DNA from 3 places in the Comamonas sp. UBA7840 genome. Region 2 is predicted to be linked to each of the others. Evidence: predicted binding sites of a transcription regulator. Region 2 holds the regulator's gene; each other region holds the start of a gene.
The links. Region 2 encodes sigma-54, which starts transcription at its own class of promoters, with help from an activator protein. Its sites were predicted from a motif close to TGGCANGNAANCTGCTTT; they were not measured.

Region 1: B3R00_RS09655 (urease subunit gamma) is a predicted target of sigma-54. The motif match lies at 1,533-1,550, and genes of this name have one in related genera.
Region 3: glnA (type I glutamate--ammonia ligase) is a predicted target of sigma-54. The motif match lies at 5,391-5,408, and genes of this name have one in related genera.

Annotation. Positions count from the first base shown of each region.
Region 1 covers NZ_DLTI01000026.1:57,405-67,191, forward strand. The annotation lists gene ureC (urease subunit alpha) at 1-6, opposite strand, end outside; gene B3R00_RS09645 (urease subunit beta) at 95-400, opposite strand; gene B3R00_RS09650 (HupE/UreJ family protein) at 415-1,032, opposite strand; gene B3R00_RS09655 (urease subunit gamma) at 1,091-1,393, opposite strand; gene urtA (urea ABC transporter substrate-binding protein) at 1,809-3,080, shown strand; gene urtB (urea ABC transporter permease subunit UrtB) at 3,290-4,783, shown strand; gene urtC (urea ABC transporter permease subunit UrtC) at 4,785-5,930, shown strand; gene urtD (urea ABC transporter ATP-binding protein UrtD) at 5,927-6,799, shown strand; gene urtE (urea ABC transporter ATP-binding subunit UrtE) at 6,855-7,547, shown strand; gene B3R00_RS09685 (GNAT family N-acetyltransferase) at 7,636-8,184, shown strand; gene B3R00_RS09690 (DUF333 domain-containing protein) at 8,265-8,423, opposite strand; gene B3R00_RS09695 (M48 family metallopeptidase) at 8,621-9,466, opposite strand; gene B3R00_RS09700 (Hsp20/alpha crystallin family protein) at 9,610-9,787, opposite strand, start outside.
Region 2 covers NZ_DLTI01000038.1:3,043-12,829, forward strand. The annotation lists gene B3R00_RS14380 (THUMP domain-containing class I SAM-dependent RNA methyltransferase) at 1-858, opposite strand, end outside; gene B3R00_RS14385 (RNA polymerase factor sigma-54) at 1,036-2,619, opposite strand; gene lptB (LPS export ABC transporter ATP-binding protein) at 2,683-3,453, opposite strand; gene lptA (lipopolysaccharide transport periplasmic protein LptA) at 3,453-4,091, opposite strand; gene B3R00_RS14400 (thiol:disulfide interchange protein DsbA/DsbL) at 4,207-4,854, opposite strand; gene B3R00_RS14405 (SPOR domain-containing protein) at 4,911-5,561, opposite strand; gene argS (arginine--tRNA ligase) at 5,594-7,303, opposite strand; gene B3R00_RS14415 (hypothetical protein) at 7,391-7,711, shown strand; gene B3R00_RS14420 (DUF2214 family protein) at 7,732-8,178, opposite strand; gene B3R00_RS14425 (LysR family transcriptional regulator) at 8,175-9,107, opposite strand; gene B3R00_RS14430 (malate synthase G) at 9,347-9,787, shown strand, end outside.
Region 3 covers NZ_DLTI01000027.1:186,974-196,760, reverse strand. The annotation lists gene B3R00_RS11450 (hypothetical protein) at 1-256, opposite strand, end outside; gene ntrC (nitrogen regulation protein NR(I)) at 560-2,095, opposite strand; gene glnL (nitrogen regulation protein NR(II)) at 2,141-3,220, opposite strand; gene B3R00_RS11435 (hypothetical protein) at 3,241-3,750, opposite strand; gene glnA (type I glutamate--ammonia ligase) at 3,931-5,346, opposite strand; gene B3R00_RS11425 (EI24 domain-containing protein) at 5,657-6,466, opposite strand; gene B3R00_RS11420 (phosphoribosyltransferase) at 6,708-7,232, opposite strand; gene B3R00_RS11415 (adenylosuccinate synthase) at 7,289-8,665, opposite strand; gene B3R00_RS11410 (ATP phosphoribosyltransferase regulatory subunit) at 8,696-9,787, opposite strand, start outside.

The sequences.
Region 1 (9,787 bases), on a different contig from region 2:
GGCCATCACATGTCTCCTGTAGAGCCACCGCAAGCGAGGCATGTGCCCCATTGGGGGGCAGTGAATGTACGTAGTAAGAAGGGGCACAGGGGCATTACAGCGGCCCTTGAATCAGGCCACGAAAGCCGTACACCTTGCGCGCACCGCCCATGTCCACCAGTTCCACCGTGCGTTGCTGGCCGGGCTCAAAGCGCACGGCCATACCGCTGCCAATGTTCAGGCGTTTGCCGTGCGCTGCTGCACGGTCAAATTCCAGCCCGGCATTGGTCTCGGCAAAGTGGTAGTGCGAGCCCACTTGAATGGGGCGGTCGCTGGCGTTTTTCACCACCAGCGTGGTGATGGCGCGGCCCGGGTTGAGCACGTGCGTGCCTTCGTCTACCAAAATTTCTCCTGGGATCATATGCAGCCCTTTCTTCAGGCTAAACGCGTGAGCATGATGGCGCCCAGTATGGCAGTCAGGCCGCCCGCCACCTTGGCGATCGCCTGGTGGCGCTGCATGACTTGGTGGCCCACCACCATGCCTGTGACATGCAGCAGGGCCGAGCCTGCGGCCATGCCCACGATCACGCCCGCCGCAGGGGCGAAGGATGCTTCAAACAGCTCATAGCCGTGTGCGGCGCCATGAAAGAAGGCGAACACACCGGCCAGGCCAGCGGCTGCGCCCACGGCCATTTTTTGCTGCACCATGACGAGCAAGCCCAGCACCAAAACGGATGCGGCAATCATGGGCTCCATGGCGGGCACATGCAGGCCTGCAAAACCGGCAAGGCAGCCCGCAATTAATAGCGCCACAAAGCCCGCGGGTGCGGCCCAGGCCTTGCGAGACGGGCCAAATGCCAGTGCGCTCCAGGCACCCACGGCCAGCATGGCGGCCAGGTGATCGGCACCCCCCAAGGGGTGGGTGATGGCGTGCGTCAGGCTGTCCAGAAAATTGTGGTGGCCACCGCCATCAGTGCCAGCGTGGGCCAGGGCGGTGAGGGGCAGTGCCGCTGCTGCGGCAACGGAGGTGGCAATCAGGTGTGTGGTTTTCATAGCTGTTAGCGCTGGTCAAATAAGGGCTATAGGCCAAAAAGGCTTGAAATTTGAGGGGCTAGACGATGGGCTCATGCACCGTGACCAGCTTGGTGCCATCGGGGAAGGTGGCTTCGATCTGGATGTCTGGAATCATCTCGGCCACGCCCTCCATCACGTCGGCACGGGTCAGCACCGTGCGGCCTTCGCTCATCAGCTGTGCCACGGTTTTGCCGTCGCGTGCACCTTCCATCACAAAGGCGCTGATCAAGGCCACGGCTTCCGGGTAGTTCAGCTTCAGGCCACGCGCCTGGCGTCGTTCGGCCAGCAAGGCGGCGGTGAAGATGAGCAGCTTGTCTTTTTCACGTGGAGTCAGTTCCATAATTTTTTTCGCTCTAAATGTGATGGGCCAGCGCGTGGCTGTTGGCGGGGTTGGCGGGTGCAGATGGAACGCTGGCAGAAAGTTCCATGGCAGTGTGGGGCAGCGGTGCCAAAAGCAGCAGCGGGGCTTGCCACCATCTTTTGCAAAAGCCGTGCCAGTGCTGTCTTTGGTGCATAGGGCGGCATGCGCTTGCTTGAATGTGGTGCCGCCTGGTCTGCAACTGCGGCGGTTGCAGGTTTTGTTGGTGCGTGGCGTGGTGAACCTGGTGCATGTTTGCCGTCTGTCGTTATTTGTTGCACCGCTTTGGTGAAAGTGGCGCGCATTCGTCAAAGTGGCATATGGCTTGCAAAGGGGTGTGCAGACCGCTGTCTGCCGATGGCGGGCGCATTCAACCTGACCCCCTGAGGAGCTTTTCATGACCCCACGCCGCTTCCCTCTCCATACTTTGGCCGCTGCCGCAACGGTCGCGGGCATGGGCTTTTCGGCCATGTCCGTACAGGCCGCAGACACCATCAAGGTGGGTGTGCTGCATGCACTGTCTGGCACCATGGCGATTTCAGAAACCGCGCTCAAAGACATGGCGCTGATGACTATCGAGGACATCAACGCCAAAGGCGGTGTGCTGGGCAAGAAACTGGAGCCTGTGGTGATCGACACCGCCTCCAACTGGCCACTGGCGGCGGAGAAGGCCAAGCAACTGATCAGCCAGGACAAGGTGGCTGTGACCTTTGGTTGCTGGACCTCAGTGTGCCGCAAGTCGGTGCTGCCGGTGTATGAGGAAAACAATGCCCTGTTGTTTTACCCCGTGCAGTACGAAGGTGAGGAACTGTCGAAAAACGTGTTCTACACCGGTGCAGCGCCCAACCAGCAGGCCATTCCTGCAGTGGAATACCTGATGGGCGAGGACGGCGGCAGTGCTAAGCGCTGGGTACTGCTGGGCACCGACTATGTCTACCCCCGCACCGCCAACAAGATCTTGCGCGCCTTCCTCAAGAGCAAGGGCGTGGCCGACAAGGACATCATGGAGGCCTACACCCCGTTTGGCCACAGCGACTACCAGACCATCGTGGCCGACATCAAAAAGTTTGCCGCCGGGGGCAAGACGGCGGTGATCTCCACCATCAACGGCGACTCCAATGTGCCCTTCTACAAAGAGCTGGGCAACGCTGGCATCAAGGCCACCGATGTGCCGGTGGTGGCCTTCTCGGTGGGTGAGGAAGAGCTGCGCGGCCTTGACCCCAAGCCCCTGGTGGGCCACCTGGCCTCGTGGAACTACTTCATGAGCGTGAAGAACCCCACCAATGACGCCTGGATCAAGCAGTGGAGCGCCTATGCCAAGGCCAAGAACCTGCCCGGCCAGTCCACCAAGCCGCTGACCAACGACCCCATGGAAGCCACCTACGTCGGCATCCACATGTGGAAGCAGGCGGCCGAGAAGGCCAAGAGTACAGAGGCTGACAAAGTGATTGCAGCCATGGCGGGCCAGACCTTCAAGGCACCCAGCGGCTTCACGCTGACCATGGATGCCAAAAACCACCACCTGCACAAGCCCGTGCTGATTGGTGAAATCAAGGCCGATGGCCAGTTCAACGTGGTCTGGAAGACCAAAGGCCCGATCAAAGCGCAGCCTTGGAGCCCCTTCATCGAAGGCAATGACAAGAAAAAGGACGAGCCAGAGAAGAAGTAAAGGCGATCTGGCACGGCGGTTGCATCGCTGTGTCAGTACCGGAACCTTTGTAGCAAGGCCCGTCCGGTGTGACGGGCCTTTTGTTGATCGGATTGCATATGTTTTCACCCCTCTTGCAGCGCTGCAGGCCCTGGCTGGGGGCTGCCGTGTCAGCCTTGGCCCTGTGGCAGCCCGCTGCGCACGCCCTGACGGCCGAGCAGACGCTGGCCATGGCCGATGGCGACAACAATAGCCGGATTGCCGCCATGCAAGACGCCGTGGCCACGGGCGAAGCAGCCCGTGTTTCGGATTTTTTGAATGCGCTGCGCGATGGTGAAGTGCAGTACACAGCTGAGCGGGCTTTCATCGTGCGCGGCGGCGAAGCGCTGGACCCCGTCACAGGACAGGCCACGCCCCTGCCCGAAGGGGCAGAAGATGCCAGCACCAACAACCGCATGCGCCGCGAGATCGGCAATGCACAGGCTGCGCTGAACCTGTTTGTGGGCAACGATGCCGAGCGGCTGGATGCCGCCAAGGCCATGCTCAAGGGCGCCACACCCGAGCGCCTGCCTATGCTGGAAAAAGCCCTGGGGCAGGAATCGAATGCAGTGGTGAAGGCCGAGCTGGAGATGGCCCGCTCGGCGGCTTTGCTGGGCAGCAACGATGCCCAGCAGCGCATAGCCGCCGCGCAGCTACTGGCCCAGAGCGCCACCCCTGCCACACGCCTGCTGCTCAATGAACAGCTGACGCAGGAGCACGATGAAAAAGTGCAGGCCGCGCTGCAACGTGCGCTGGCCGAAGTCAAAGACCAGCTGGCCTGGGGCGAGCGCCTGGGCGTGGCTTTCACCGGCGTCAGTCTGGGCTCCATCCTACTGCTGGTGGCGCTGGGTCTGGCGATTACGTATGGCCTGATGGGTGTGATCAATATGGCCCATGGCGAGCTGATGATGATCGGTGCCTACGCCACCTTTGTGGTGCAGGGGCTGTTTCGCAGCTATCTGCCCGACTTCTTTGACTGGTATTTGCTGGCGGCGGTGCCCGTAGCTTTTCTGGCCTCCGCCTTGGTGGGCGCAGTGATGGAGCGCGGCGTGCTGCGCTTTCTGTACGGCCGCCCGCTGGAAACTTTGCTGGCCACCTGGGGCATCTCGCTGGTGCTGATGCAGCTGGTGCGCTCCACCTTCGGCGCGCAGAACGTGGCCGTGGAAAACCCGGTGTGGATGAGCGGTGGCTGGCAGCTGCTGCCCAACCTGACCCTGCCTTTCAACCGGCTGGTCATCATCGCCTTTGCCTTTGCGGTGCTGGCAGGCGTGGCCTATCTGATTGCCCGCACTCGCCTGGGCCTGTTTGTGCGCGGGGTCACACAGAACCGCCCGATTGCATCGTGCATGGGGGTGAACACTGCCCGTGTGGACACGCTGGCGTTTGCGCTGGGCAGCGGTATCGCAGGGCTGGCCGGGTGTGCGCTGAGCCAGGTGGGCAATGTGGGGCCGGACTTGGGCCAGAGCTACATCGTGGACTCCTTCATGGTCGTGGTGCTGGGCGGTGTGGGCCAGTTGGCCGGCACGGTTTACGCGGCGCTGGGACTGGGCATTCTCAACAAGTTCCTCGAAGGCTGGACCGGTGCAGTGCTGGCCAAGATTGCCGTGCTCATCTTCATCATTGCTTTCATCCAAAAAAGACCTCAAGGGATTTTTGCGATGAAGGGCCGGAGCGCGGAGGCTTGACATGACAACCACCACTTTGAAATCGAATGTGTTTGTGCCGGTGGAGCTGCCCCGCCGCAAGCCGCTGTTGACCAAACCTGGTTGGGCCGCACTTATGGTCGCGCTGATCGTGGTGTGTGCCGTGGCACCGCTGCTGAACCTGTGGGTGCCTGAAGGTAGTGCGCTGCACATGTCCGACTACGCGGTGCGCCTGCTGGGCAAGATCATGTGTTACGCCATCTGCGCGCTGGCCATGGACCTGATCTGGGGCTACACCGGCATCCTGAGCCTGGGCCACGGCCTGTTTTTTGCGCTGGGCGGCTACGTCATGGGCATGTACCTGAGCCGCGAAGCCGCAGGCCCGGATGCGCTGCCCGCCTTCATGGTGTTTCTGGACTGGAAAGAGCTGCCCTGGTTTTGGAAGCTGTCCGATAGCTTTGCAGCCACCTTCATCCTGATCTTCGCGGTGCCCGGTGTGGTGGCCTTCGTGTTTGGCTGGTTTGCCTTCCGCTCGCGCATCAAGGGCGTGTATTTCTCCATCATTACGCAGGCGCTGACCTATGCGGCCATGCTGCTGTTCTTCCGCAATGAAACCGGCTTTGGCGGCAACAACGGCTTCACGGACTTCAAGCGCATCCTGGGCATGCCGCTGGCCACGCAGGAGATGCGCATGGCCCTGTTTGTGCTGACGGGCTGCACCCTGCTGGGATGCTTTCTGCTGGCGCGCTGGCTGGTGCGCAGCAAGTTTGGCCGCGTACTGCAGGCGATCCGCGATGCCGAAAGTCGCGTCATGTTCTCGGGCTATTCGCCACTGCCCTACAAGCTCACCATCTGGGTCATCAGCGCCATGATGTGTGGTGTCGCAGGCGCTTTGTACGTGCCGCAGGTGGGCATCATCAACCCTGTGGAAATGTCGGCCGCCAGCTCGATCGAGATTGCCGTGTGGACGGCCGTGGGCGGGCGCGGCAGCCTGATCGGCCCCATTGTCGGAGCCTTTGCTGTCAACGGTGCCAAGAGCTGGTTGACCGTGGCAGCGCCTGAGATCTGGCTGTACTTCTTGGGTGCACTGTTCATTGCGGTGACGCTGTGGATGCCCAACGGCATCGTCGGCGTGGTGCGCAAGCTGCGCAGCAATAAAGATGCGAAGAAATCAGGAGGTGCAGCATGACGCCCGATTTGATGGAAGCGGGCGCCGTCCGCATGCGTGAAGCGGCTGACAAAGCCGCGCAAAGCACCAATTCCGGCGGGCGTAGCGCCAGCATGGCGCGCATTGCTACGCCCGGTGAGGTGGATGTGACGCATGGCCGCATCCTGTACCTGGAAGATGTGCACGTCAGCTTCGACGGGTTCAAGGCCATCAACGGCCTGAACTTGGACATTGCGCCGGGTGAGCTGCGCTGCATCATCGGCCCCAACGGCGCGGGCAAGACCACGATGATGGACATCATCACCGGCAAAACGCGGCCCGACAAAGGCTCGGTGTTCTTTGGTTCGACCATCGACCTGCTGCGGCACAACGAGCCGCAGATCGCTCAGCTGGGCATTGGCCGCAAGTTCCAGAAGCCCACGGTGTTTGAGCAACTCACGGTGTTTGAAAACTTGGAGTTGGCACTCAAAACGCACAAGGGCGTGAAGCACAGCATGTTCTTCCGGCTCGACAGCGCACAAAGCGACCGGCTGGCCGACATCCTGCACACCATCCATTTGGCCAGCGAAGTCAACCGCGAGGCTGGCGTGCTCAGCCACGGTCAAAAGCAGTGGCTGGAGATCGGCATGCTGCTGATGCAGGAGCCCAAGTTGCTGCTGCTCGACGAACCCGTGGCCGGCATGACCGATGAGGAAACCGCGCGCACGGCCGAGCTGTTCCTGACCCTCAAGGGCCAGCACTCATTGATGGTGGTGGAGCACGACATGTCCTTCATTGCCACCATCAGCGAGAAGGTCACCGTGCTGTGCGACGGCAGCGTGCTGGCCGAAGGCACGCTGGCCCAGGTGCAGGCCGATGAGCGCGTGATCGAGGTCTACCTGGGGCGTTGATGAATATGAAAAAGATAGCTGTTAGCGAAAGCTGCATCAGCGCTGGAGGCCAAAAATGCTAAAAGTTCAGAACTTGCACCAGTACTACGGCGGCTCGCATATCCTGCGCGATGTGAGCGTGCAGGCCGAGCCTGGCAAAGTGACGGTGCTGTTGGGGCGCAATGGCGTGGGTAAGACCACGCTGCTTAAAAGCCTGATGGGTCTGGTGCCCATCAAAAGCGGTTCCATTGAATGGAACGGCAAGCCCATCGAAAAGCTCACACCGTACGAGCGCGCCCGCGCTGGCATTGGCTTTGTGCCGCAAGGGCGAGAGATTTTCGGGTGTTTGACGGTCGAAGAAAACCTGCGCATGGGCCTGGCCTATAAAAGCGGCAGCACGCCGATTCCGGCGGATCTGTACGCGCTGTTTCCCGTGCTGAAACAAATGCTGCACCGCCGGGGCGGCGACCTCTCCGGCGGCCAGCAGCAGCAGCTCGCCATTGCGCGCGCGCTGGCTCCTGGGCCTGGCCTGCTGATTTTGGATGAGCCCACCGAAGGCATCCAGCCCAGCATCATCAAAGACATTGGCCGTGTGATCCGCATGCTTGCCAAGGAACGCGGCATGGCAGTGCTGCTGTGCGAGCAGTACTACGACTTTGCCCAAGAGCTGGCCGATGAATACCTGGTCATGGAGCGCGGTGAGGTGATTGCCTCCGGCCCCGGTTCAGAGATGAAGGAGCAAGAGATTCAAAAGCTGGTGGCGATTTGACGGGCCGGGGCTGTTTCCTGTCACAGCCATGGTGCGGTATCTGAGCGCAGGAATTACCATCGGTCTTTGATGCGAGGAGGCCCACGCCATGAAACGGGTGCGAGAGCTAGAGACCACCAGACTGTTGCTGCGCCAATGGAAGGATGCAGACTATCCGGCCTTTGCACGGATGAGCGCTGATGCTGAAACCATGCGCTATTTCCCCAGCGTTCTTACTGAAAATGAGAGCCGAGTGATAGCTGACCGCTGCCGTGCGCTGATTGAAGAGCGTGGATGGGGGTTCTGGGCGGCAGAAAACAAAGCGAGTAAAGAGTTCATCGGTTGGATAGGGCTGCATGTTCCATCGGCCGAACTACCGTTTGCTCCGTGTGTGGAAATCGGCTGGAGGCTTGCGCGCCATGTTTGGGGCAAAGGTCTGGCTACAGAGGGTGCGAGTGCGGCACTTGACTTTGCTTGGCATGAATTGGGGTTGCCTGAAGTGGTTGCATTCACCACGCTGGGCAACAAGCGTTCTGAGCGGGTCATGCAACGGCTGGGCATGGTGCGTGATGCGCTGACGTTTGAACACCCAGCGCTCCCTCAGGGGCATCCGCTGCGAGAGCACGTTCTGTATAGAAAGACGTTGCTGCAGGGTTAATTTGCTCTGAATCTATGCCCCTGCGATGGAGGTGGGCGGTAAGGCGAGCAGTGCATTTGATGGAGCGGGCGCTGCTGCGCTTAGGGCTGGGGGATAGGGTGGTGTTGGCGGTAGTACGCCCATTCATCCACCTCTTTGCCGCTGGGCAAGATGCAGATGGCATGCGCGCCGTGGGTCGTTGGCTCCATGCGCAACTTGCCAGCCTTGCTGGATGCAGTACACCGAGGCTGGGTTGGCAATGCCTACATGGGGGTGTGAGGCAGTGGTGGGCGCTGGTGGCGCAGCACAGGCGCTCATCAGCAGGGCGGCAGTGGCAAGGCCCGCAGTTTTTTTCATGGCGATGCTCCAGGCAAGAGGAGAAGGGGTTGGCAGCATACAAAAATGCCTGCTGGGGTGTGAAGCCGCAGGCGCGCCAACTGGGGCGAGGCGGCGTTGTTTAGCGCGGTGAGGCTTTGCGGCCTTTGCTTGCCAAGGCCGCTTGGTACAGCGGCCAGACTTTGGGGACATAGGCATCCAGTTCGGCAATGCGTTGATCCCCTGCGGGGTGGGTGCTCAGGAAAGCTGCTCCTTGCCGTCCACCTTTGATCAGCTGCATCTTTCGCCAGATGGAGGAGGCATTGCGCGGGTCATAGCCAGCACGGGCCATCAACTCAAGGCCGATGACATCGGATTCCAACTCCATGGCACGTGAATTGGGCAGGTGCACCAGCATTTGTGAGCCTGCGTCCATCAGCTCGCCCGGCATGCCGGTTGCTGCTGCCACGGTGCTGGTAATAAGGCTGGAGATGGTTTTTTGCGAGGCCTGTTCGCGTGAATGCTCACGCAGGGCGTGGGCAATTTCGTGGCCCATCACCGCGGCGATTTCGTCATCGGTCAGCTGAAGCTGGTTGATGAGGCCGGTGTACACGCCAATCTTGCCGCCGGGGGCGCAGAAGGCGTTGATGTCCTCGGATTCAAACACATTGATTTCCCAGGCCCAGTTGCGGGCATCCGGGCGGAACACGCCCACCTGACCAATCAAGTTTTGGCCGATGCGGCGCACGCGCTGGGTCATGGCGGGGCTGGTGTTGAGCTTTTTCTTGGACTGCGCATCCGCCGTGAGCTGCTGAAAACCTTTGGCGGCCTGGGCATTGATGGCTTCGCTGGAAATCAGCATCAACTGGCTGCGCTGCAGACCAATCGCACCCGAGTTGGTGGTGCTGGCGCAGCCCAGCAAAGTGGCGCTTGTCAGCAACACGCTGCCCATGCGCAGCAACCAGCGTGAGAAAATGTCAAAAGCCATAGCGTTGGTCAGTCTGTAGCAACCATACAAAACACCCGATTCAATCACAGCCCAACCATGCGGCGGCAAAAGAGCGGGGGCTACGCAAACAAGCCGCATGGCTTGCACCATGCGGCTTGCTGGGCAGGAAACGCCTGCGCGGTTTACTCGATGTTCAGCGTCACTGTTTTATCGACAGGCTTGGTGCGCTGCAGGGTCAGCGTCAGCACGCCCAAGTCCAGCTTGGCAGAAGATGCTGCGGCATCAATCTCGTGCGGCAGCTCCCAACTGCGGCGCACTTGGCGTGGCGCCCCTTCGACACTTTGCAGATGCACCATGTTG
Region 2 (9,787 bases):
CACGCCGGCACGCTCGGCATTGCGCTGGGCAAAGTCCACCATGCGGTGCGAGACATCGGAGCCAAAAATCGGCACGGGGCTTTCATCCAAAATTTGGGCCTCGGCCTCATCCAGGATTTGCTCCCACACATGGCGCTGGAACGGCACCAGCTTTTCAAACGCAAAGCGGCGCAAGATGCCAGCGGGAATTTTTCGCGCAATCTGTGCCGCCTCAATCACTACCGTGCCAGAGCCACAGCAGGGGTCGTACAGCGGCTGTGGATTAGGGCCATGCGGGTTCCAGCCCGTGGCGGCAATCATGGCGGCGGCCAGGGTTTCCTTGAGCGGTGCATCGCCCTTGTCCTCGCGCCAGCCGCGCTTGAACAGCGCTTCGCCCGTGGTGTCCATGTACAGCGTGCAGGTGTCGGTGGTCAGGTGCATGTGCACACGCACGTCAGGGTGGTGGGTTTCCACACTGGGGCGCACGCCATTGCGCTTGGCGCGGAAGCGATCGGCAATCGCATCCTTGACCTTGAGGGCCGCAAAATTAAGGCTGGTCAGCGGACTGTGCTGGGCCGTCACCTCAATCTTGAAGGTCTCTTTGGGCGAGAACCAGATTTCCCAGGCCACCTCGCTGGCGGCGCGGTACAGATCATTCTCGCTGCGGTACTCGGTGAACGACAGCTCCACCAGCACCCGCTGGGCCAGACGGCTGTGCAGATTGAGCAGCATGGCGTCGCGCCACATCGCGCGCACCATGACACCGCCCCGGCCCGTGAGCACGTCATCCTTGCCCACGCCCGTAATAGCGCGCACTTCGTCGGCCAGAAAACCCTCAACGCCAGCGGCGCAGGGCAAAAACAAATGCAATTGGTTCATAGCAGGGGTCCAGCATACGCGAGCCGCCTCGCCGTGGTGTGGCTGCCGGCAGACTCCCGCTGAAAGCAAAAACGCAGCGTCAGCCGCTGCGTTCTCGATGGTGTTCTAGGCGGTAATTTTAAAGGGCCGTGCCGACCTGCGCTACTGCACAGGTATCAACCCGGCCCTTCAGCGTGCTTAGAGCGCCTTGCGCAGGTTCGCTGGCGCAATTTTGAGCGCCTCGCGGTACTTGGCCACGGTGCGGCGCGCGCATTCAATGCCTTGCTCCTTGAGCATCTCGGCAATCTGGCTGTCCGACAGCGGCTTTTTGGTGTTTTCGGCCGCCACGAACTGTTTGATCAAGGCACGCACCGCCGTGCTGGAGGCATTGCCGCCCGTCTCCGTGCCCAGCCCGGAACCAAAGAAGAATTTCAGCTCATAGGTGCCGTGCGGTGTGGCCATGTACTTGGCCGTGGTCACGCGGCTGATGGTCGATTCGTGCAAGCCCAGCTCATCGGCAATGTCGCGCAGTACCAGCGGGCGCATGGCCAACTCGCCATGTACGAAGAAGTTCTTTTGCCGGTCAACGATGGCCTTGGACACGCGCAAGATGGTGTCAAAGCGCTGCTGCACGTTCTTGATAAACCAGCGCGCCTCCTGCAGCCGCTGCTGCAGGCCGGCGTGCCCGTCGCTGCCCTTGTGGCTGCGCAGGGCGTTGGCGTACACATCGTGCACGCGCAGGCGCGGCATCACGTCCGGGTTGAGCTGCACGCTGAACTGCGCCAGACCGTCCGTACCCTTGCGCAGCAACTTCTTGACGATCACATCGGGCACGATGATGTGGCGCTCCACATCGGCAAAACGGCGCCCCGGTTTGGGCTCCAGCCGCGCAATCACACCCAGCGCGGCACGCACCTTGGCTTCGGGCAGGCCACAGGCCTGCATCAGTTTGCGCACATCGCGCCGCGCCAGCATGTCCAGCGGCTGCGCGCACACCTGCAGCGCCACCTCCAGCAGCTCGTCCCGCGGGTCCTCGCGGTGCAGGTGCAACAGCTGCAGGCGCAGGCATTCGGCCAGATCGCGTGCGCCCACGCCCACCGGCTCCAGCGACTGCAGCAGGCGCAGTGCTACGGTGAAGCGGTGCACCAGCTCGTCCAGCTGCTCCAGATCGTCGGTGCCAGCCAGCCCTTCAGCCAGCTCCTGCAGCGAATCTTCCAGGTAGCCGTCGTCGTTGAGGTTTTCGATCAGAAACCGCAGGGCGTAGCGGTCGAGCTCGGACAGGCGCAGCGACAGCGCCTGCTGGTGCAAAAAGTCGGTCAGCGACTCGTGGCTGCCCGCCAAGTCCAAGGCAGTGGGCGCATCGTCATCGTCGTTGCGCTGACCGCGTGCGGAGGCCTCACCGCCCCATTCACCCTCGTCGAAGGACGACATGTCCACGCTGCCGTCGCCTTCCCAGTCATTGGGCACATCGCTTTCCGGCGCTGAAAATTCTTGGTCTTTTTGGCCTTCAGCGCTTGCTGCGCCTGCGCTGTCAGCTATGGAATATGAAAATTCTTCCGCCGTGTCTGCATCCCCCTGCGGGGCGGTATTGGCACTGTCGAGGCCAAATTCTTCGCGCGGCGCATCCTCGGTCGCGATCTCGAGGAAAGGGTTGTCGTCGAGCATCTGCTCAACTTCTTGGGACAGCTCCAGCGTCGATAGCTGTAAGAGGCGAATGGATTGCTGCAGTTGCGGCGTAAGTGCTAAATGCTGTGAGACCCGCAGTGACAAACCTGGCTTCAACGCTGTACTCCCTCTGTGTGCTCTCTCGACCCTTGTTGTTTTTGATAACGCTGCTGAGGAGGGTTACATGCGGAAGTGCTCGCCGAGGTAGACCCGGCGCACATCCGGATTTTCGACAATCTCCTGCGGCGTTCCCTGTGCCAGCACCGTGCCATCGCTGATGATGAACGCGTGGTCACAAATGCCCAAGGTTTCACGCACGTTGTGGTCGGTAATCAGCACGCCGATGCCGCGCTCCTTGAGAAAGCCGATGATGCGCTGGATCTCGATCACCGCGATCGGGTCGATACCGGCAAAAGGCTCGTCCAGCAAGATAAAGCGTGGGTTGGTAGCCAGCGCCCGCGCGATCTCGACACGGCGGCGCTCACCGCCGGACAGCGCCAGCGAGGGCGACATGCGCAAATGCTCAACGCGCAGCTCTTGCAGCAACTTGCTCAGCTGAGCTTCAATCTCTGCCGACGACAGCGGCTTACCCGCTGCGTCTTTTTGCAGCTCCAGCACGGCACGCACGTTGTCTTCCACATTCAGCTTGCGAAAGATCGACGCTTCTTGCGGCAGGTACGACAGCCCCAGGCGCGAGCGCTGGTGGATGGGCATATTGCCCACCGAGTGCCCATCGATGAGCACATCCCCACCATCGCTGCGCACCAAGCCCACAATCATGTAAAACGACGTGGTTTTGCCAGCGCCATTGGGGCCCAGCAAGCCCACCACCTCACCTTTTTGTACCGTGATGGAGACGTCTTTGACCACCTTGCGGCTGCCGTACGACTTGGCCAGATGGCGGGCCTCCAGCTTGCTGGTGCCTGCGATGTCTTGGGTCTGCTCAGCCATTACTTTCCTTGCAAATTCAGGGTGCCGGAAGGCTGCAAGGGCTGCGCTGGGGCGGTCGAGGGTGATGGGGCAGCGGTGGCCTTGGGCGCCAAAATAGCGCGCACGCGGCCCCCGGAGCCAGCGGGTGCCGACGAGGGCTCATTGCTGCGCTTTTCACCATCCACGGTAAACACGTCGGTCAGATTGTTATAGGTGATGACGCTGCCCATGATGTCGTCGCTGAGCTTGCCACCGGTATAGCGGCGCAACTGTCCACGGCGAATCAGCTTCACATCATCGGTCTGGCCGTTGTACTCAATGACCTCGCCCTCGCCTTCGACAAACTCTTCGGGAGCGCCGGGCGCCGTGTCACGCTTTTGCCGGAAAAACGCACGCTTGCCGGGTTCTGCCTTGACCACGCCATGCTGGTAGCCCTGTGCATCTTGGCGCACATCCAGCTGCGCACCGCGCAACACGATCGAGCCCTTGGTCATCACCACATTGCCGGTGAACACACTGGTTTGCTTGAGCTCGTCATGGCGCAAGGCATCCGCTTCAATGTTCATGGGCTTGTCACGGTCAGCACGCTCGGCGTGCGCAATACCGGAAACGCCGACAAAGGCGGTCAACAAGAGGCAGGTGAGGAGTTTGGGTGTCATGTGGGCAGGGCACGTTTCTTGCAGCACATTGTAGTCATGCATGCTCGTTTTCCATGAAAAAAGCCCGCACAAGGCGGGCTTTGTGGCTGCGCAAGGGCTCGCAACCCTGTCTGCATCAGGCGTTGGCGCTTTGTGCAACCAAATGCTGCACCACATTCAGCACGTTGGCCATGCTGCCTGCGCGGGGGCCGTCGGTGTAATAGCGGCCTGCCACGCCCATGGAAGGCACGCCTTCCACGTCGTAGGCTTGCTGCAGCGCGGTAGCCTTGCGCACTTGGCTGGACACGTTGAACGAGTTGTAGATTTCCTTGAACTTGTTCACATCCACGCCTTGCTTGGCCACCCAGTTGAAGATGTCCTCATCCTTGGCCAGTTTGTTGCGCTCCACGTGAATGGCGCGGAATACCTTGACGTGCATGGCATCAAAGTTGTCCATGGCTTGCAGCGCAAAGTACAGCTTTTGCTGGGGTACAAAGCTGGCGTTGAACGCCACAGGCACGCGGCGCACGACCACGTTGGCCGGAGCTTTTTGCTTCCAGGCCGCAAAAGTGGGCTCAAAGTCGTTGCAGTGCGGGCAGCTGTACCAGAAGAACTCCACCACTTCCACCTTGCCTGCGGGGGCTTCGGTGGGTGCAGGCTTGGAAAGGCGCACATAGTCCTTGCCTTCCTTGGGGGCTGCTTGCTGCGCGAATGCAGTGTTGGCACCCCAAGCCAGGGAAGTTGCAGCAGTGGCTGCGGCCAAAGAGAACTGGCGGCGTTGCATCAAAGAGACTCCTTCACGAGATATGGTTGGTATTGAGCATAGGTCGCTCAAAAAGTTCATTGCTGCACGCGCACCAAGGCCGAATCCACCCCAGCGCCGTCCAATTTTTGCTTCAGCTGCTCCGCATCACCACGTTTGGCGAAAGGGCCCACGCGCACGCGGAACACCGGGCGTCCATTTTGCTCACGCTCACTGATGCGCGCTTCCCAGCCCAGCATCGCGAGTTTGGCACGCTGGGCATCCGCATCACCCTGGGTGCGGAATGCGCCAGCCTGGACAAAATAGCTAAATCCGTCCGAGCCAGCGTTGGCGGTGCTGGCGGCCGCCTTGGCTTCTGCCGCAGCTTTGGCATCAGAGGCTTTGACCTGCGCCTTGGCCAAATCACCCAGCGGGTCTGCCGTAGCCGCTGGCGGCTTGGCAACCGGGTCGACGGGGGGAATGGCGGCAGAAGTGCCAGGTGCTTCTGGCGCTGCCGCAGCAGGCGCCTGGGGCGCGCGCGAAGGCGAGCTGCCGTAGAGCGGCGAATTGGGGTCCCAACTGCGGTTGCGCTCCTGTTCGGTTTTCTCGATGTCGCGGTGCTCGCCCTTGTTGAGGAAAGGCACTGGCACTTTGGTGACGTACACCGCCACACCCAGCGCAATGCCCAAGCCCAAGATCAAACCAATGATGAGCCCCAAGATGGTGCCACCACGCTGCTGCTTACCCATAAAACCGCCTGTCACGTTGCTTGTTGTTTCGCTTACATGCGCTCGGGTGCGCTCACACCCAGCACAGCCAAGCCATTGTGCAGCACTTGCGCAGTCGCAGCGACCAGTGCCAGACGCGCCAGTTTCACGGCCTCGTCGTCCACCAAGATACGCTCTGCGTCGTAGTAGCTGTGGTAGGCGGAAGCCAAATCTCGCAAGTAGAAAGTGACGTCATGCGGGGCGTTGCCAGCGGCGGCGGCCGTCAGCATTTCGGGGTACTTGGCCAGCAGCAGCATCAACGCCTGGGCCTGCGGCCCTTCCAGCGCAGACAGATCCACATCCTTGAGCGCAGCCACACCAGCGCCACCAGCTTCTTGCCAGGCACGCAGCACCGAGCAAATGCGCGCATGCGCGTACTGCACGTAGTACACGGGGTTGTCGTTGTTCTGCGCCACGGCCAGGTCCACGTCGAAGGTGTACTCGGTATCGGGCTTGCGGCTGAGCAGGAAGAAGCGCACGGCGTCTTTGCTGGTCCACTCGATCAGGTCACGCAAGGTCACATAAGAGCCGGCGCGCTTGCTGATCTTCACTTCTTCGCCATTGCGCACCACACGCACCATGGTGTGCAACACGTAGTCGGGGTAACCCTGGGGGATGCCCACATTCGCGGCCTGCAGACCGGCGCGCACGCGGGCAATCGTGCCGTGGTGGTCCGTGCCCTGGATGTTCACCACCTTGCCGTAGCCACGCTGGAATTTCTGGATGTGGTAGGCCACATCGGGCAGGAAGTAGGTGTAGTGACCATCGGACTTGCGCATCACGCGGTCCTTGTCATCACCAAACTCGGTGGACTTGAGCCACAGCGCACCGTCTTGCTCATAGGTGTAGCCGCTGGCAATCAGGCGCTGCACCGTATCGGCCACGTGGCCGTTGGTGTAGAGGCTGGACTCGAGGTAGTACTCGTCAAACTTCAGGTTGAACGCCTGCAAGTCCTTGTCCTGCTCGTTGCGCAGATAGGCCACGGCAAAGTTGCGGATGTTTTCGTAGTCCTCGACGTCCCCGTTGGCGGTGAACTCGCGGTCATCGGCCTTCACGGTTTCCTTGGCCAGGAAAGCAGCCGCGATGTCGGCGATGTAGTCGCCGTTGTAGAAGTTCTTGGCCAGGGGGTTGTCGCTGTCGGTAGGCCAGCAATCGTCACCGGGCTTGAAGCCCTTGGCGCGCAACTGGGTGGACTTGGTCAGGGTATCAATCTGCACACCCGCGTCGTTGTAATAAAACTCGCGGTGCACCTTCCAGCCCTGGGTGGCATACAGGTTGCTGATGGCATCGCCAATTGCGGCCTGGCGGCCATGGCCCACGTGCAGGGGGCCTGTGGGGTTAGCAGAGACAAACTCCACCAGGATGTTTTCACCACGGTCGGCCTGATAGCCAAACTGCTCGGCCTGGCCCAGCACTTCACGGATGATTTCTTGCTTGGCGGCGGGCTTGAGGCGAATGTTCAAAAAGCCGGGGCCTGCGATCTCAATCGCCTCCACCCACTGCTGAAAAGGTGCTGTGGCCATCAGGGCGGCTTGCAACTGCTCGCCCAGCGCACGGGGGTTGGCCTTCAGCGGCTTGGCCAGTTGCATGGCTGCCGTACAAGCGAAATCGCCATGGGCTGCCACTTTGGGGTTTTCAAACGCAGCGCGTGCGCCGGCGCCTGGCGAAAGGGTTTCGAGCTCAGCCGCCAGGGCGGCGAGCAATTCTTGTTTGACAGAAAGCATCAGGCGATTTTACGTGCGCAGGGCACAATCTGCCCAAGCCTTGAAATCACGCATACAGGGCATCCGAAAAACGTCAGGGAGATGGTTTTGCAAACTTCACGCTGTGCGCAGGCCTGCTTGCTGCTGGGCGTGGCCTTCCAGAGCTACGGCGCCAACACCCCCTGTTCAGGGCGCAAAGGGGGCATCGACCATTGCATGGGTAGCCAGTTTGTCTGTAAAGACGGCTCCCTCAGCGCATCACGCAAAATTTGTAGCGATGCACGCGCCCCTGCTGCGGTGCGCGCTTTCCAGGCCCCGGCCGCTACCGACACCACCTGCAGCTGCCGCAGCGGTGCGGTGTGTACCGGCCCACGCGGCGGGCGCTATTGCATCTCAGACAGTGGGCGCAAAAGCTATGTGCGCCGCTAAAGGCATCTGCCCTCGCAGGGCTACATGCCCCGTGCCCAGAACACGGCAATCACCGCGATCACGGGAATGATGTGGGCTTGCACCATGATCCAAGTGCGCACCGCGCGCACCGCCTCGGGCTGGGGCAAGGTGCCCGCCCCATCCAGCGCCTTGAGCCACTTGCGGATGGTGAAGGTGGGACGCAGCGACAAGATGGCCGCCACAAAAAACAACAGCATCTTCAGGTGAAACAGCGGCTGGCTGACGTACCACGTCATGCCCTTGGCACCCCAGACGATGCGGGCAATACCCGTCAGCAGCAGCGCCAGCGCGGCCAGGCCGTAAATCATGTCCAGCCTGGCCAAACGGCGCACTACCGCAGCATTCATCCACTCCGCACGGCACAGCGCCGCCTCACTGGAGAGAAACACCACCGCCGTCAGAATGGCCACCAGGTGCAGGCTGGCCAAAATTGCTTCCCAAGTCATCGCGCTATCCCCTTGCTCCAAAACTCAGGGCGTTCATATTGCCCCTTGAGGTAGTCCATCCACAGGCGCAAGCGCAGCGTCATGTGCTTGCGCTGTGGAAACACCACGTAAATCCCGTTGGGTGGCGCGGCAAATTCCGCCAGCACCTCCTGCAAACGCCCCGCTGCAATTTCTGACTCTACCTCCCAGGTGCTGCGCCATGCAACGCCCCAGCCTCCCAGGCACCAGTCATGCAGCACCTGGCCGTCGGAGCAATCCAGCGGCCCCGTGGGCTTGAAGTGCACCACCTCGGTGCCGCCATCGCGGCTGGGCAGGCGAAAGGCCCAGCCCCGGGTTTGCGAGGCGTCGCTGGACAGCGTCAGGCAGCGGTGCTGCGCCAGCTCGGACGGGTGGTGGGGCGTGCCATAGGCCTGCAGGTAAGCGGGTGTGGCCACGCACAGGCGGCGGTTGTCCGCCATGCGCACGCTGATCAGCGAGGAATCGGGCAAATCCCCCACCCGCACCGCGCAGTCATAGCCCTCCCCGGCCAAGTCCACCACGCGGTCGCTCAGGTTCAAAGAGATGGTGACATCGGGGTGCAGGTCGTGGAACAGCGGCACCAGCGGTGCCACATGGCGGCGGCCAAACCCTGCCGGGGCGGTGATGCGCAAATGCCCGGTGGCCTTGACGCCGCCTGCAGAAACACTGGCCTCGGCATTGGCCACATCGCTCAGCAGACGCTGGCAGTCTTCCAAAAAAGCGCTGCCCTCGTGCGTGAGGCTGATGCGGCGTGTGGTGCGCACCATGAGCTTGACGCCCAGGTGCGCCTCCAGCGCATCCAGCCTGCGCCCCATGATGGCGGGCGCCACCCCTTCGGCCTTGGCGGCGGCCGTCAAACTGCCTTTGGTCGCAACCGAGACAAAGGACTCGAAGGCTTTGAGTTTGTCCATGGCACAAATAATTTATGAACCAAATTGGCCTCTAACGCTTATACACCAAGCGCTAGCAGCTATGTTTTCTGCATATTCTTCCGTACAGCAGATGCTTGAAGTGTTGCCCACTTTTGCATAAAAGTCATCAGTTATAAGCTTTTTGCCCAATTTATTAACTCCAAACTTTGCAATACAGTGGGAGCAAGGCTCCAAATACTGGGGCTTTGGTTTTCTACTGATCCAAGGGGGTTACCACCATGACTGCACGCACCCAAGTTCACGGCCTGCAAGTTGCCAACGAACTGCACACTTTCATCAACGAGCAGGTTCTGCCCGGTACCGGCGTCGATGCTGCCGCCTTCTGGAAAGGCTTTGATGCACTGGTGGCCGATCTGGCCCCCAAGAATGCTGCCCTGCTGGCCGAGCGCGACCGCCTGCAAGCCGAGCTGGACACCTGGCACAAGGCCAACCCCGGCCCCATCGCCGACATGGCGGCATACCAAAAATTTCTGACACAGATTGGCTATCTGGTCGAGTCGCCCAAGGACGCCAAGGCCACCACCGAGAACGTGGATGCCGAGCTGGCCACCATGGCCGGCCCCCAGCTGGTAGTGCCCATCCTGAACGCGCGCTACGCACTGAACGCCGCCAACGCGCGCTGGGGCAGCCTGTATGACGCGCTGTACGGCACCGACGCC
Region 3 (9,787 bases), on a different contig from region 2:
TTACCGCTTGGCGCACTTCTCGCCATGGCAGCAAACTGGTTGTAGTCTGGGCACCCCACTGTATCTCCAGCGCTTGCACCAACTCTGCGAAGTCAGCATTCGGATGCTGCAAAGCAGCCATCCAGCCCAGTTCATACGCAGGCTTATATTGGTCGTACCCTCTACCAGCCACGTAATAAGGCTCTTGTGCAAACTGTATGTGCCAATACGCATTCTCTTGTTCAGAGACTATGAGCATTTGGCGATCTGTGGTCATCGCTGACACCTCAACGCCAGGCTCTGCCGTCAGAAGACCATGTATGTAACGAACTGGGTACTTGAACATACCTTTGCGTGAATAAAAGGGAATGTAAGCATGCTGGTCAATCGTGAAGCACTCACAAAACTAAAGCGAGCACTAGCTTTATGGAATTGTCAGACCCGGCATGCCCCCCAGACGGTCGGCATAGGCAAGCGCTGGATGTAGGACTGGCCACATAGACCACACCTTCTGAATCTCTCGTGCATAAAAAAAAGGCATATGCGTGCATATGCCTTTGTGCTGGTAGCAAGGTAGCTATTAATTTTCTGAAACTACTCGCTCAGCCCCATCCAACCCCAGTTCTTGAATTTTTCGGGTAATAGTGTTGCGACCAATCCCCAAACGCAGCGCAGCTTCCATGCGCTTGCCATGGGTCAGACCCAAGGCCGTATTGATCAAGCTCGACTCGAAGCGCTGGCTCAAAACGTCCCAAACTTCTTTGCAATCGCTTTGCAAAAGCTTTTTGGCTTCGACTTCCAGCAATGCTTCCCAACCTTGCGATGCCACAAGTTGTTGAATCGCTGCAGGCTCTGGCTGCGGAGACAGTGCCACCCCAGGCTCGCTAGGGTTTGACATCACACTCGACACTGCTGTCTGCGCCAGCATCTCAGTCGGCGCAGCTGCCAGTACCTCTGGCGGCAAGTCCTGCACTGAAATTTGCTGCGCAGGGGCCATCACCGTCAGCCAGTGGCAAATATTCTCTAGCTGGCGCACATTACCGGGAAAGCTGAACTGCGCCATGCGCTGCAATGCAGCTTCGGAAATGCGCTTGGGTTCCACACCAAGTTGCTTGGCACTGCGCTGCAAAAAATGCTTGACCAACATCGGCACATCTTCGGCGCGCTCGCGCAAAGAGGGAAGGCGCAAGCGGATCACATTCAAACGATGGAACAAGTCTTCGCGAAATACTCCGTCTTTGACGCGCTGCTCCAAATTTTGGTGCGTCGCTGCAATCACACGCACATTGCTTTTGACCGCCGTATGCCCACCCACGCGGTAAAACTGACCATCCGACAAAACACGCAGCAAGCGAGTTTGCAAATCAAATGGCATGTCGCCAATTTCATCAAGAAATAAGGTACCCCCCTCCGCTTGCTCGAAGCGGCCACGCCGCTGGGTTTGCGCCCCTGTAAATGCGCCACGCTCATGCCCGAACAATTCGGACTCCAGCAAATCTTTAGGAATAGCAGCCGTATTGATGGCGACAAATGGTCCACCAGATACTGGTGAGTGCTTGTGCAAAGCACGGGCAACCAGCTCTTTGCCCGAACCAGACTCGCCCGTAATAAGTACCGTCACAGCACTTTGACTCAACCGCCCAATCGCACGAAACACATCCTGCATGGCCGGGGCTTGACCTAGCATCTCCGGCATGACTGTTTGGCGCTCTTCCGCAACTTGCTCGCGCTCACTTTCTTCCACTGCACGGCGAATAAGCTCAATTGCCTTGGGCAGATCAAACGGCTTTGGCAAATACTCAAACGCGCCACGCTGAAAGGCAGAGACCGCGCTGTCCAAATCCGAATAGGCCGTCATGATGATGACAGGCAGATCCGGCTGCTGGGCATGCACCTCTTCCAACAGTTGCAGCCCCGATCCACCTGGCATACGGATATCGCTCACCAGCACTCTGGGGCCTTGCTGTGCGGGATCACCATCGGGCAAATCAGCCAATGCAGCGAGCACCTCACGGGGATTGCTAAAGCTACGGGTTTCCAAATTTTCGCGAGCCAACGCCTTTTCTAAGACGAAGCGGATCGAGGGGTCGTCATCTACTATCCAGATCGGCTTCATATGCTGTATTTACCTTCCGTTGCTTGTGCTTCAAAGACTTCGGACTTAAGGCAACGGGATGAGGATACGAAAATCCGTGCGCCCAGGCATGCTCTCGCATTCAATGAGTCCGTGGTGACGCTGAATAAATGTCTGCGCCAGCGGCAACCCCAAGCCTGAGCCGCCATCCCTGCCAGTCACCAACGGATAAAAAATCCGTTCCTTGATGTGATCTGGCACGCCGGGGCCGTTATCGATGACATGCAATTCCAGTGCCAGTCTGTGGCGCTGGCGACCAATTGTGACTTGACGCACCACGCGCGTACGCAACGTAATCTCTGCATCTCCAGTACACACCTTCTCCGACAGCACTTGGGCAGCGTTTTGCACAATGTTGAGCAAGGCCTGTATGAGCTGCGCTCTATCCCCTTTGAATTCAGGAATCGAGATATCGTAATCACGGCGAATTTTGAGCCCTTGCGGGTATTCCAGCAGCACCAGCGAACGTACACGCTCGCACACCTCGTGAATATTCAAATCCACCAGCTGGTGGGGATGGCGGTGTGGGGCCAGGAGACGATCCACCAGGCTTTGCAGCCGGTCTGCTTCATGAATGATGACTTGGGTGTATTCCTTGAGCTCTTTGCTCTCCAGATCCATCTCCAACAACTGCGCCGCACCACGGATACCGCCCAGCGGATTTTTAATCTCATGGGCCAAGTTGCGTACCAGCTCTTTGTTGGCCTGCGCTTGCTCTACCAAGCGCTCTTCTCGGTCTTGGCGTGCCTGCTGCTCCAGCACCCAAAGCTCAATCAACCGCAAATCGGTGTGCTCAACAGCTGTTACCGTCACGTGGACGAATAAGGGGTCTTGCGCAGGGCGTTGCAACCCCGTATCAAAGCTCATGGCGGCATAGCTGGGGCGCTGCCCATCGGCAGTATCCAGGCCCGCTCGCAACAAAGAAGGCGCCGACAAATAGGGTGCGAACTCTGCCCCTTCCAGCATCCGCCGAGACAGACCCACCGCGCCTTCAAGCGCCGCATTCGCAAACACGATGCAACCTTGCGCATCTACCACCACCGCCAGCGTAGAGAGTAAATCCAAGGCGGCAAAACGTTGTGCAGCAGCAGTAGCATCAAGCGGCATGCAATCTATCTTTCCAAAAATCAGCCACCATTGTGGCGCGCCAGCTCACGCTGAATACCCGCCACATCAGCCTCTTGTCTGGCAATGTTGGCTTTCAGTGCCTCTAAGCGTTCGTTAAAAACCTGCGGGTTACGCAACTCCAGTGCAGTTTTCGTTGGATTGCCACCGTTGTATTCGGCTTGCAGCGCGCTGAGCTTTTCCTGCGCCTTCTTGAGCTCACCTTGCAAAATAGCGCGCGCATCGTTGTCACGGGCTTTTTGCTGGTTGGCATCTACTTGCACCGCAGCACGGTTGCCCGCAGACGCAGGCTTACTGCCCTCAGCGGGTTTATTCGCTGTACTGCTGCCCCCACCGGTGTGAACCACCGTCACATGACCACCCTCCACCACTTGGCAATTGCGCTGCTTGGCCACTGCTGCGCTGTTGGTGTACTCGTTCCCACAGCGATAAATACGCTCTTGCGCTATGGCATTGATTTGTGCCGATCCTGCCGCAATGCAACAGCCAAGCACCACCATCCATCGATTCATTGTTATGCCTCCATTCAAGAGTGAGCCGCGTGTACTCCAAGACTCACGGTATGGCTGCATTGTGCTATGCACGGCACAACTTGTCCTTGATTTTCCAGATAAGCATCTACATGTTTGCCACAAAAAAAGGCAGCTACAAAGCTGCCTTTTTGAGTTGCTTATTGGCGCAGTCTGAGCCAATTACAGCGAGTAGTACATATCGTATTCAACTGGGTGCACCGCTTGGCGGAAGCGCGTGACTTCACCCATCTTCAACTCAATGTATGCATCGATCATGGAATCGCTGAACACACCACCCTTGGTCAGGAAGGCGCGGTCTGCATCCAGCGCTTCCAGCGCTTGATCCAGGCTGTGGCATACGGTAGGCACCAACTTGTCTTCTTCGGGAGGCAGGTGGTACAGGTCCTTGGTCGCAGCTTCGCCGGGGTGAATCTTGTTTTCCACACCATCCAAACCAGCCATCAGCAGCGCTGCAAAACCCAGGTAGGGGTTCATCAGTGGATCGGGGAAGCGGGCTTCCACGCGGCGACCCTTGGGGTTGCTCACGTAAGGAATGCGGATCGAAGCAGAGCGATTCTTGGCCGAGTAAGCCAGCTTCACAGGCGCTTCAAAGCCGGGCACCAGACGCTTATACGAGTTGGTACCGGGATTGGTGATGGCGTTCAGGGCACGTGCGTGCTTGATGATGCCGCCGATGTAGTACAGCGCAAAGTCAGACAGACCGGCATAGCCGTCACCGGCAAACAGGTTCTTGCCGTCCTTCCACACCGACTGGTGCACGTGCATGCCAGAGCCGTTGTCGCCAGAGTAAGGCTTGGGCATGAAAGTGGCCGTCTTGCCGTAGGTGTTGGCAACGTTCCAGATCACGTACTTTTGCAGCTGGGTCCAGTCAGCACGCTCCACCAAGGTGGAAAAACGTGTGCCCAACTCGTTTTGACCAGCACCAGCCACTTCGTGGTGGAACACTTCGACCGGGATGCCCAGCGATTCCAAGATCAGTGACATTTCAGCGCGCATGTCTTGGGTGCTATCGACGGGAGGCACGGGGAAGTAACCGCCCTTGGTACGGGGACGGTGACCACGGTTACCACCTTCAAACTTGGTGCCGGTATTCCATGGTGCCTCGTACTCTTCGATTTCGAAGAAGGGGTTGTGAGGCTCTGTACCCCAGCGCACGCCGTCAAAGATGAAGAATTCGGGTTCGGGACCGAAGTATGCGGTGTCACCCAGGCCGGAAGCCTTCAGGTAGGCTTCAGCGCGTTTGGCCACCGAGCGGGGATCGCGGTCATAGGCCTTACCGTCACCGGGCTCGATCACGTCACACTGCAAGATCAGCGTGGTTTCTTCAAAGAAGGGGTCGATGTTGGCGGTGTTCGGGTCGGGCATCAACAACATGTCCGATGCTTCAATACCCTTCCAGCCGGCAACCGATGAACCGTCGAAGGCGTGGCCCGACGTGAACTTGTCTTCATCAAAGTGCGACAGCGGCACAGTCACGTGCTGCTCTTTGCCACGGGTATCAGTGAAGCGCAGGTCAATAAACTTGACCTCGTTTTCCTTCACTAGGTTCATCACATCTGCAACGGTCTTAGCCATCAGGTTCTCCTGGAAAAGCGCTTCATAGAAAGTACAAAGTTAGCAAAGCAGTTTGCATGCCAACCCGTGCCAGCTGCGCCAACACACTTTCACAAGCATAAGGCCATGAAGTATTTGTCTTCACGGCCTTATCAAATTCACCATTTTGGTGCAAATCTAACGAACCCCTCCGAGCCCGTCTTCTTGGCACCATTTTAGTTCGTAAGTACGCACCACATTGATGCACTCAGCATTTCATACGCAGGATTGCACCAATTAAGACATGCATCTATCGCAGCAGCTGTTTGGGGCCCTCTGTTTGCAGGGCATTTCATTCGGGGGCACGCTCTTGCGCTGCACGCAAACTGTACAAAGCTGCCAGCGTGTAATGCGCAAACCACAGTGATGCAAAAGCCAGCACCAGCGCATACATCCACACCGCCAACGGAATCAACACCCAAAAGGCTGCGGCAAACACCACCCCGGAAGCCCACACCAAGCTGGGTGCAGCACCGATGTAGCCACAAACCACGCCCATCAGTATCAAGCGATAGCGGTGCGTGTGCAAAATGGCATGGCGCTCTGCCTTGCTGGCATGCTCGGCCAAGGCATCAAAGGTCATGAGCCGGTAAGTCAGCCAGCCCCCAATCAGCGGTGGCAACACCAGCACAAAGGGTGGCACTAGCCACAGGGGCAGAGACAGCAACAAGGCCAGCAAAGCCAGCGCAGTTGCGCACAGTGCCCACCACGTGCTGCCCACCCAGCCTGCTCCGTGTTTGCGCTGCAGGTGCGCAAACCGCCGTGCGGCGACCAGCTCGACCATTTGGGGCGTCATCACCACCGACACCACAGCCAGAGCGATCATGATCATCACGGGGCTCACCAGCAGCACCACGGTAACAGCCGCAGCCACCGCACTGGCTGCCGCCGTAGCTGTCCCCATCCAGCTCCACAGCCATTGCAGCCAGCTGGCGCGCTCCAGCCAAGACTGCACCGTACCTACCGACGCATCCCACCAGAACAACCCAAACAGTGCTGCCATCACAACAAGCAGCAGCAAGGGGAACAAAGACCATGCCATCACCCGCACCCGCAGGCAATCGGCCAAAGCACGCCACAGGGCATCCAACATCATTTGCATGCGCACAGCATAGCGAGCTGCCCGTGCGGCTGCATGCATGGCACATGCAAGCCAACAGGTTTCACAAAAACCATAGCTGCTAGCGCTTGTTGTTCATAAATTTCAGATGGTTTTTCATGCGAAAGCATTGTTCGAAAAGCGCAAGCTGCTCCTTTATTTTTTTATTCAAAGCACCTTGATGTCTCACATGGACACAAAAAAAGGAGCCCGAAGGCTCCTTTTTCGCGAAGGCAAGCTGCAATTACAGCTTCCACTTCTCCATCAGCTTTTCAGCAGTCAAGTTGTCATAGCCTTCAAAAGGCTGGTGAATCCAAGGATTCGTGGGCAAGTCTTCCACCGAGTAATCGGCCTGGAAAGTCGACACACCCTTGGTCCAGATCACCGCAGTGCGCAGCTCTGTGATGGGGGCATAGTTTTCCTTCAGGCGCTTGACCACGGCGTTCAGCGTCACGCCGGTATCGGCCAGGTCGTCCACCAGCAGCACGCGGCCTGCAATCTCACCCTTGGGAGTCGCGATGAAGCGGCCGATGTCCAAGTGGCCCTGCACCTTGCCCGCCTCAGCACGGTAAGAGCTGGTCGACATGATGGCCAAAGGCTTGTCAAAAATACGGCTCAGAATGTCACCGGGGCGCAGACCACCGCGTGCCAGGCACAAGATGGTGTCGAATTCCCAGCCCGACTGGTGAATCTTCAACGCCAGCTTTTCGATCAAGCCGTGGTATTCGTCGTAGCTGACGTACAGGTGCTTACCGTCTTCTGTCAACATGTGTGGTTCCTGTCTAAATGCTTCGCAAAGGAGCGTGTTTATAAAGGCAGAAGCGCTTACGCAGCTGCGTAGGGGTTTTGCATCAGGATGGTGTGATCGCGGTCAGGGCTGGTGGAGACCATCGCAATCGGCACACCCGTCACTTCCGCAATACGATCCAGATAGCGGCGTGCATTCACGGGCAGCTTGTCGTAGTCGGTCACACCCACGGTGGAGTCGGTCCAGCCGGGAATGGATTCGTAGATGGGCTTGCAGCGCTCAATGTCGTCAGCACCCAAAGGCAGGATGTCGATCTTCTCGCCGTCCAGCTCGTAGCCCACGCACAGTTGCAGCTCTTCGATGCCGTCCAGCACGTCCAGCTTGGTAATGCACAGGCCAGACAGACCGTTGATCTGGGCCGAGCGCTTGAGCAGCGCGGCATCAAACCAACCACAGCGGCGCGAACGGCCAGTAGTTACACCCTTTTCAGCACCCACGGTGGACATGATCCAGCCCGGTGTGCCTTCCTTTTCCCACTCTAGCTCGGTAGGGAATGGGCCACCGCCTACGCGGGTGCAATACGCCTTGGTAATGCCCAAGATGTAGTGCAGCAAACCGGGGCCCACGCCAGCGCCAGCCGCAGCATTGCCGGCCACGCAGTTGGACGAGGTGACGTAGGGGTAAGTGCCGTGGTCTACGTCCAGCAACGTGCCTTGCGCACCTTCAAACAGCAGGTTGGCACCGGCAGCATGGGCGTCGTTCAGCTCGCGCGATACGTCAGCAATCATGGGCTTGAGCAGCTCTGCATGGCGCATGGCTTCTTCGTACACCGCGTCAAACTGCACTTCACCGTTCTTCATGTAAGGCGCCAAATTGGCACCAAACTCAAACTTTTTCGACCCCAGCACGTTCACCAGAATGTGGTTGTGCAGGCTCAGCAGCTCGCGCAGCTTGGTCGCAAAACGCTCGGGGTGCTTCAGGTCTTGCACGCGCAGTGCACGGCGCGCAATCTTGTCTTCATACGCTGGGCCAATGCCCTTGCCCGTGGTACCAATCTTTTGCACACCGCCTTGTTCGCGGGCCGCTTCACGGCACACATCCAGCGCTACGTGGAAGGGCAAAATCAAAGGACAAGCTTCGGACACACGCAGGCGGTTGCGCACAGCAACGCCTGCCTTCTCCAGGCCTTCAATTTCTTCAAACAGCTTGCCTACCGACAGCACCACACCGTTGCCGATGTAGCACTTCACGCCGGGGCGCATGATGCCGCTGGGAATCAGGTGCAGCGCAGTCTTCACGCCATTGATCACCAGGGTGTGACCCGCGTTGTGGCCGCCTTGGAAGCGCACTACGCCTTGGGCGCTTTCGGTCAACCAATCGACCAATTTACCCTTGCCTTCGTCGCCCCACTGGGTACCGACGACGACCACGTTGCGACCTTTGGTTGCTTTCATAATCTCAAATCCGATGAATTGAAAAATGCCTTAAATGGCTTGCACGACCCATTGCCCGGCGCTATGCACCAGAACGCGGTCGCAGTCGAATTCGTCCACTTCACTCTCATGCCCGGGAAGCACACACACCACTGTTTCACCTTGCGCACGCAATTGCGCAATCGCAAAACTCAGTTGTGTATCACTACCCCAAGGAGCGCGAATGGCCGCACGCAGCGGACGCGATGGCACCACCGACACCAGCTGTTTGATGTCCAGTGAGAAGCCCGCCGCAGGGCGGTTGCGTCCAAAAACAGCACCCACTTCGTCATAACGACCACCACGCACCAGCGCATCGCTGGCTCCAGGGACGTACACAGCAAAGCGGGTGCCACTGTAGTAAGAATAGCCACGGACATCCGCCAAATCGAACGTCACATTCGCTTGAGGAAACTGTGCGGCAAACCACTTCAAGTGCTGCAGCACGTGCTGCGCCCCAGGAATGCCTGCCAACAGTTTTTCAGCCTCGTCCAGCACACTGACATCGCCGTAAAGCTGCAGCAACGCCAGCAAACCTTCGCGAGAGGCTTGGGGGAAATTTTTAGTCAAACCAGCCAGCTCTGTCGCATCCTTCGCAGCCAGTGCGGCATGCACTTTTTGCAAAATACTGGCATCCAGCATCACTCCAGCCATCAAGCTGCGTGCAATGCGCACATCCCCCAAATCTACGGTAAAGCCCTCAAGACCCGCGCCTTGCACACAAGCCAGCGCCAAGCTCAATGCTTCCACATCTGCTTCGGGGCCAGCATGTCCATAGATTTCCGCTCCGAACTGCAAAGGCTCTCGCGTAGCCCGCGGACGGTCTGGCGCTGCATGCAACACAGGGCCGCAATAGCACAGGCGCGTGACTCCCTCACGATTGAGCAAGTGCGCATCAATGCGCGCCACTTGCTGCGTCATGTCCGCACGCAGTCCCAAAGAGCGTCCAGAAATCTGGTCAACCAACTTGAAAGTTTGCAGATTCAGTGCTTCACCGGTACCGGTGAGCAAAGACTCCAGATACTCCAAGAGCGGAGGCATGACCAACTCATACCCATAGCTGCGTGCCGTATCGAGCAAACCTCGACGCAACTCTTCGATGTG